One region of the Prochlorococcus sp. MIT 1011 genome, then DNA from elsewhere that is predicted to be linked to it. Evidence: predicted binding sites of a transcription regulator. Region 1 holds the regulator's gene; the other holds the start of a gene.
The links. Region 1 encodes NtcA, which controls nitrogen genes in cyanobacteria. Its sites were predicted from a motif close to GTANCNNNNGNTAC; they were not measured.
Positions count from the first base shown of each region.

Region 2: a site for NtcA is predicted at 1,578-1,591, ahead of SIB75_RS03290 (circularly permuted type 2 ATP-grasp protein). Genes of this name have one in related genera too.

Region 1 is NZ_CP138983.1:1,599,631-1,603,809, reverse strand. It holds gene thyX (FAD-dependent thymidylate synthase) at 1-608, opposite strand, end outside; gene dcd (dCTP deaminase) at 611-1,204, opposite strand; gene SIB75_RS09615 (cob(I)yrinic acid a,c-diamide adenosyltransferase) at 1,211-1,801, opposite strand; gene ntcA (global nitrogen regulator NtcA) at 2,106-2,837, shown strand; gene SIB75_RS09605 (DUF3084 domain-containing protein) at 2,889-3,815, shown strand; gene SIB75_RS09600 (hypothetical protein) at 3,816-4,179, shown strand, end outside.
Region 2 is NZ_CP138983.1:598,895-603,073, forward strand. It holds gene psbA (photosystem II q(b) protein) at 107-1,189, opposite strand; gene SIB75_RS03290 (circularly permuted type 2 ATP-grasp protein) at 1,642-3,075, shown strand; gene SIB75_RS03295 (alpha-E domain-containing protein) at 3,081-4,055, shown strand; gene SIB75_RS03300 (transglutaminase family protein) at 4,052-4,179, shown strand, end outside.

The DNA of each region.
Region 1 (4,179 bases):
ACTGGATATACTTGCGAAAAAATATTTTTACATTCTTGTGCAATATTCATATGTTCTTTTTGCGTCCCATGGCCAGTTCTTAGATTGATGTAATGAATCCAAGAACGACATGAACCTGTCATATAAATCCTAGTTGGTGTAGCAAGTGGAAGTACAAATCTCGCACATTCTTTTGCTATTCCAGCTTCAAGCATTTCTTCATAAAGTTTTTTATTTAGATTGAATTGACGTTTGATTTTCTCATTAAATTGATTAATAACTTCTTCTGATAAATCTGAAATAGAATTTTGTCTATTTTTATTATCTTGTCTTCTTAATTCTGGTATGGGTATTTCTCCTAATTGTCTGCTATCTGCATATCGTTGAGAGAATTCTTGAAAAGTAAATGACCGATGTCTTAATATTTGCGCGGCGATTCCTCTTGTGGTTTCTATTTGTAAAGTCATATAAGCTTGCTCAAATACACTCCAATGTTCATTTTTAATGCAATATCCCAATAATTTACTAAAATCATTGTTATCTTGATTTTTGGGATTGCTTACTCTAGCTATGTATGCCATGCTTTTCTCGGCATCTGGTGTTGAAGTTATTAATTGAACAAGACTCATATTTAAACTTTTGCTAGAGTTACTTTCTCTTGTTGATGTTGATATTTGCCTTGCCTATCACTATAAGTAGTTTCGCAAGGGTCACCTTCAAAAAACAGTAATTGACAGATTCCTTCATCTGCATAAATCCTGCAATCAGCACCAGAACTATTACTAAATTCAAGAGTTAGATGACCTTCCCAGCTTGCTTCTGCAGGGGTTGTATTGACAATTATTCCCAAGCGAGCGTAAGTGCTTTTACCAAGGCAAATAACAGTAATATTTGGCGGAACTTTCATTTTCTCTAATGCCACACCAAGACCATAAGAGTGGGCAGGTAAAATAAAGTATTTACCATCCTCATCTTCTTTTAAATCAGTAGATTCTAAATTTGCAGGATTAAATTTTTTTGGATTCATTACTGTTCCAGGAACATGTTTGAAAATCAAAAATTCTTTTGAAGAAAGACGCAAATCATATCCATACGATGAGCAACCAAAGCTTAAAACAGGTGATTTTTTTAATTCAGGTTCCAGATGTCTTATTAGTTTTTCCTGAAATGGTTCAAGCATTCCTAAAGAAGCCTGCTGTGAAATCCAAAGATCGTTCTTTAACATTTAATTTCAGCGTAATTCGGTAATTTGATCAGCCATCTCAATCACTTTAGAAGGGATTGATTGTCCTGTAAGAATGACATCTGTAGATGATGGGCGATTATTGATCATAGAAATCAAATCATTTTCTTCAATAAAACCTAGGTTAATTGCTACTCCAATCTCATCAAGCACGATCTTATCTAATCTTTTTTCAACTATACGTTTTTTACAAAATTCCCATAGTTCTTTAATGGCTTTCTCTTCAGATTTTTTCTTTAGGGACAAATTTTCTTCAGGGAACTCTCCTGGCAAGCAAGTTTCAATAGCTGGCCTCAGCCATTCTAATCGACCACAAAGATTGATTGCTCCATTTGGACCTTGATTAACTCCGCCTTTCAAAAATTGAGATATTAAGACTTTGCTTCCTAATCCAGCAGACCGTAAAGCCTCACTTAAAACAACTGAAAAACTACCTCTAAAAGGAGAGGTATGTATTTGTACTTGTCCTTGAGTTTTAACTAGTTGTAAAGGAGGCGTATGGGGAACTGCTCTAAGCGATGAGCCCATGGGCGGTGATAAATCCTTCCTTTGAGCATTAATGCTTGATCCTGCATTCATATCAAATTCGATCTTAATGACCTCTTCTTAACCTAGCGCTATAAAATTTCAAATCAACCAAGACAACACCATCTGTGGTGTATGAAAAAATTTTGGCGTCAAATATGTTTTAGACTTGAAGCGGTTTGAAGCAAGAGATGAAATTTTTTTAATAGTTTTCAATTTTATTTTAAGCTTATAGTATTAAAAGTTAGAATTTTTACAAAGAAAAGGGTTGAGTGGAGGATTAAGGCTGAAAAAAGTCTCTATGGCTACATATCGTTTTTTCACAACTACTTAATGTTCTCAGAACGATAAATTAAATATGGTCACTTCTTTTCGTGGCTTTACGCGTTTCAACCAACCCAAAAATAGCCAGATGGCTGTTAATTCATCATCATCTTTGCCTCCGAACCAAACTTTGTTGGACGTAATTAAGTCTCTTGATGGTGTTTCTACTGAAGTAGTAGATAGGTCAAAAACAATTTTCTTTCCTGGTGATCCTGCAGAAAGGGTTTATTTGATTAGGCGTGGTGCTGTTCGTTTAAGTAGGGTATATGAAACAGGTGAAGAAATTACAGTTGCTTTATTGAGAGAAAATAGTCTTTTTGGTGTTTTATCTTTATTGACAGGAAATAGATCAGATCGTTTTTATCATGCTGTTGCATTTACTCGTGTTGAGCTTGTATCGGCCCCAGCAACATCAGTAAGGAATGCAATTGAACAAGATGCTTCAGTTGGTTTGTTGCTTCTCCAAGGGTTATCAAGTCGAGTACTTCAAACCGAAACAATGATTGAAACGTTAACTCATAGAGATATGTCCTCTAGGCTTGCAAGTTTTTTGCTTGTTTTATGTAGAGACTTTGGTGTACCTGGGGAAAAGGGAGTAACAATTGACTTGAGACTTTCTCATCAAGCTATTGCTGAAGCAATAGGTTCAACCAGAGTCACTATTACACGACTACTAGGTGAGTTAAAAAGCTCGTCATTATTGGCAATAGATAGGAAAAAAATAACTATATTTGATCCAATAGCGTTAGCAAAAAGATTTAATTGAAGCCATTACATACTAAGGTTTAGGAGGTTTGATTAATTCTTCTTCCTCTCTGTGACTGTCTGGCTGAAAATTCTTTTAATATTAATCCTAGGTGGAATACTTTCTACTCTAGGAGATCGTTTAGGTTCTAAAGTTGGCAAGGCTCGTTTAAGTATTTTTAAATTAAGGCCAAAAAGTACAGCTGTTTTAATAACTGTTTTTACTGGAAGTATTATTAGTGCTATTTCATTTGCAACTATGATTGTATTTGATAGGGATTTAAGGATAGGACTATTTCAATTAGAGGATATTCGAGAAAAGATTATAGATAGTGAAAAAGAATTAAAAAAATTAGAAAAAAATCTATATGCTTTTAGAAGTGGAAATGTAGTAATAAGTAGTGGTCAAACTTTAGTTACTAAGACTGTTAAACTAAATAAAAATAGTGATATAAAAAAATTTATAGAAAGTATATTACAGAAGGCTAATCTTTATGCTTTTAACTTATTAAAAACAAATCAGTCTACTTATCGAAGAATATTATTAGTTCGTAAAGATGATATTGAGAAGCTTGAAAATAAAATAGCTGATAATAGGAGTTGGGTAGTTAGGATTAAATCAGCAGGAAATATACTTAGAGGTGAAAATTATGTTTATGCATTTCCTGAAGTCACATTAAATAAAATCATTACAAGAAAAGGAGAAGTTATTGCTCTAGAAAATATATCTTTATCTGATTCTGATGCTGAATCTATTAGTAAAAAGATTAATCTTTTAATTGCTTCAACTTTGGCTGAGGTAAGGCGTCGAGGATCGTTAAGTTCTGAGTTGCAAGTTAATGCTAATCAAATTAATAATTTAGGAAAATATCTAGTTAATCAAAAAAAAGGGGATTTCCAAATTATTGCTAGGGCTGTTGATAATAATCAAAGTGCAGATAAAGTCTCAGTATCATTAGAGCTGAAATCTTTAGAAGGAATTATAAAAAAGAAGAATTAAATGAGTTTTTATATATCAATAGATCCAGGTAAAAAAAAATGTGGCTTATTATTGGCTAATATTCAATCCGGAAAAGTAATTGAGGCAGGCATAGCTTCGTTGAATAAATGTTATGAATTAGTTTCTTTTTGGAATGAAAATTATAATATTAGCAAGATCATCATTGGTGATGGAACTAATTGTAAATTTATAAAGAATGAATTGAAACGAAAAAATCTTTTTAATATAAATTATGTTAATGAGAAAGGATCAACTTTAAGAGCAAGGTTTAGATATTGGGAAATTTGGCCACCAAATTATTTTATTCGTTGGCTTCCAAAAGAAATCCTTTTTCCTCCTGAAAATCTTGATGCAATTGTCGCAT
Region 2 (4,179 bases), 940 kb from region 1:
AGGGGTTTTGTTCAATGTTTTAAAACCACTAAAGCAAATCATATATCCAAAAAAAGGCAAAAAAAAGCCCTCTAAAAGAGGGCTTTAAAAAAATCAAGTTAAAGACTTAACCGATTGCAGGTGCAACAAGAGCTACAGAAGTAGACTCAGCAGCTGCTAGGTCAAGTGGGAAGTTGTGAGCATTACGCTCGTGCATTACTTCCATACCAAGGTTTGCACGGTTAAGTACATCACCCCAGGTTGGTACAACCTTGCCTGAAGTATCAACTACAGACTGGTTGAAGTTGAAACCGTTCAAGTTGAACGCCATGGTGCAGATGCCCATAGATGTCAACCAAACACAAATCACTGGCCATGAAGCCAAGAAGAAGTGAAGACTACGGCTGTTGTTGAAGCTTGCATATTGGAAGATCAAACGACCGAAGTAGCCATGAGCTGCAACGATGTTGTATGTCTCTTCTTCTTGTCCAAACTTGTAACCATAGTTCTGAGAATCAAGTCCTGTGGTCTCACGGATAAGTGATGAAGTAACCAAAGAACCGTGCATTGCAGAGAACAAAGCACCACCGAACATACCTGCTACACCAGCCATATGGAATGGGTGCATCAAGATGTTGTGCTCAGCCTGGAAAACGAACATGAAGTTGAATGTTCCAGAGATTCCTAGAGGCATACCATCAGAGAATGAACCCTGACCGAATGGGTAAACAAGGAATACAGCGAAAGCTGCTGATACAGGAGCTGAGTAAGCAACACAGATCCATGGGCGCATACCTAAACGGTATGAAAGCTCCCACTGACGTCCCATGTATGCACAGATACCAATAAGGAAGTGGAAGATTACAAGCTGGTAAGGGCCACCGTTATATAGCCACTCATCAAGAGTTGCTGCTTCCCAGATTGGGTAGAAGTGAAGGCCGATAGCGTTACTTGAAGGAACAACAGCACCAGAAATGATGTTGTTTCCATACATGAATGAACCAGCTACTGGCTCACGGATACCGTCGATATCAACTGGAGGAGCAGCGATAAATGCAACGATGAAACAAGTTGTTGCCGCAAGAAGGCAAGGGATCATCAATACACCGAACCAACCGACATAGATACGGTTGTTGGTGGAAGTAACCCACTCGCAGAATTGTGGCCAACCTTTGAGCAACGAAGAACGCTGCTGCTGAATAGTGGTCATGAAAAAGAGCGTTAAGTATTTGCCCGAAAGAGCAATAAATAAGATCAGATAAAAAATCTGACAGACGGAATTTAGCTTCTAAATCAAAGATGTCGGATGGGTAAACTCACCAGATTTTTGCTGATAGCAATTAGTAAAGCTATTGGTGTGAATAATTTTTTCTTATAAGATAAGTTGCCTTGCTCTCTAATAGATTTATTGATAACAGTCAATAATAATTTAGGATTTCTTTTATGAATTTTCTTTTTTGATCTTCAATAATTAGTTTAGGTTAATCATCTCTGGCATTTTTTTGAAATATTCACGATAATTAATTTTTAATTTCAGTTTTCTAAAGTGTATTTAAATATACATATATAAGTCAATGAAGGACTTTAAAGCACTTTTTGTATTTTTAGATACTTGCTTATCGAATGACTTGAATCATATTTAAATCAGGTTTTTAGGTTGATATGTTTAAAAATTATCAACCTAAAAAGGGATATGATGAATACTTTTCTTCAGAGGATTTTTTACCGAGATCTTCATTAGAGCCTTTACTTTCGTCTTTAGGCGAGATGGGTTTAGATCAATTGAACATAAGTCATGGAATAGCAAGGAAGCTTCTTCTTCGCCATGGAGCAACTTTTCGTCTCAATGATTCTGGTAACAGAGATTCTGAAAGGATCCTCCCTTTTGATCCTCTTCCAAGAGTAATTGGTTCTTCAGAATGGTCAGATTTAGAGAGGGGACTTATACAAAGACTCGAAGCAATAGATTTGTTCTTAGCTGATGTCTATGGAAAACAACAAATAGTTAAAGATGGAATTATTCCAATAGATCTCATTGAGAGCTCCGATGGATGGCGACCTCAGATGAAGGACATTGTTCTACCCTTAGGGAAATGGTGTCATGTTTCTGGACTTGATCTTATTAGAGATGGAAAAGGCGAGTGGCTTGTTTTAGAGGACAATCTTCGCTGCCCTTCAGGTGTTGCTTATTTCTTGGAAAATAGGTTAGTTATGAAAAGGATTTTTCCGAGCCTTTTTAATGGAAGAGTTGTCAGGCCTATTGATGATTATCCTTCATATTTGTTGAAATCACTCCAGGAATTAGCAGTTTGGACGGATACTCCAAAAGTTGTCCTATTGACTCCTGGAGTTTTTAATAGTGCATATTTTGAGCACAGTTACTTAGCTCAACAAATGGGAGTTCAATTAGTTGAAGGAAGTGATTTAGTTTGTCAGAATCAAAATGTTTATTTGAAAACTACTTCTGGTATTAAAAAAGTTGATGTAATTTATCGTCGAATAGATGATGATTATTTAGACCCTAAGTTCTTTAGAAAAGATTCAATGCTGGGGGTTCCAGGTCTTATTGATGTATTAAGAAAAGGTCGAGTGGCCATAGCAAATGCCCCTGGTACAGGTCTAGCAGATGACAAATTAATTTATACTTTTGTGCCTGAAATGATTAGGTATTATCTAAAAGAGGAACCAATAATTAATAATGTTAAAACATATGTTTGTGCGAGATCAAGTGACCTTGGCTTTGTATTAGAAAACCTTGATAAATTAGTTGTAAAAAGTGTATCTGAAGCAGGCGGCTACGGAATGTTAATTGGTCCACATTCATCCCAAATAGATATTGATAAGTTTTCAGCTAAAATAAAAGCTAATCCAAGAAATTATATAGCGCAACCAACATTGGATTTATCTACAGTTCCATCCCTTAGCGATGGGGAAGTTTACCCCTGCCATGTCGATTTAAGACCCTATGTACTTAGAGGAAAGGGTACTTGGGTAAGCCCTGGCGGGTTAACAAGAGTAGCCTTGAAAAGAGATTCTTTGATTGTTAATTCATCTCAAGGAGGAGGCTGCAAAGATACTTGGGTCGTTAGTAAATAATTAAAATGCTACTTAGCAGAGTCGCTGAATCACTTTATTGGATTAACAGATATCTTGAACGTGCAGAAAATATTTCTAGATTTGTTGAGGTAAGTGAGTCTATGGCACTAGATTGTCCTCCTGGGAGCGCAGAGCCTTGGTTGCCTTTAGTCGACGCAAGTGGAGATAGAAAGAAGTTTGATGAAATTTATATACATAAGACTCCTAGTGATGTAACAAATTTCCTTATTAAAGATAGAGAAAATCCTAATAGCATTTTAAGTTGTATTTGCATGGCAAGAGAAAATGCTCGTCAAATAAGAGATGTTATTACCTCTGAAATGTGGGAACAAATTAATAGTTTATATTGGAGTATTCAAGAAGGTGAGGTGATCTGGCTTCAACCTGCTCAAGAACAATTATTTGAAATCAGAAGAGGTTGTCAATTATTTTATGGAGTCACTGATGCTACTTTTAGTCATGATATTGCGTGGGATTTTAGTAAATTAGGAAGATTAATTGAGAGAGCTGATAAAACTTCTAGGATATTAGATGTAAAATATTTTTTACTTTTACCAAATCTAAAAGAACTTGGAGGAGCATTGGACGAACTTCAGTGGATTTCTTTATTGCGATCAGCGGGAGCTTATCAAATGTTTAGGATATCTGAGCAAGGATCAATAAGCCCAAATGCAATTGCTAGCTTTTTGTTATTGGATCCTATCTTTCCAAGGTCAGTTAGATTTTGTCTTGAAGGTATCAAAGAATCTTTAGTGAAGATTCAAAACTCTCCTATATCTGAAAAACCTAATGATCTTGAATGTTTAATAGGATTATTGCTCTCAAAATGGAGCTTTGTAAGAATCGATCACTTAATCAAAGATGGCTTACATGAAGCTATTGATAGTCTTCAAATTGATTTAAATAAGTTGCATGATCTCATACATGGTATTTATTTTAGAAATGATAAAAGATATGATGTTGAATCTTTAGAAGAATGAAAAAGAAAATAATTCATACATTAGTTTATACTTATGAAACCCCTGTATCACTTGAAGAGCATTTAATTTGTCTTAAACCAAGGTCTAATAGTTTTCAGGAATTATCTAAATTTGATCTTCAAAT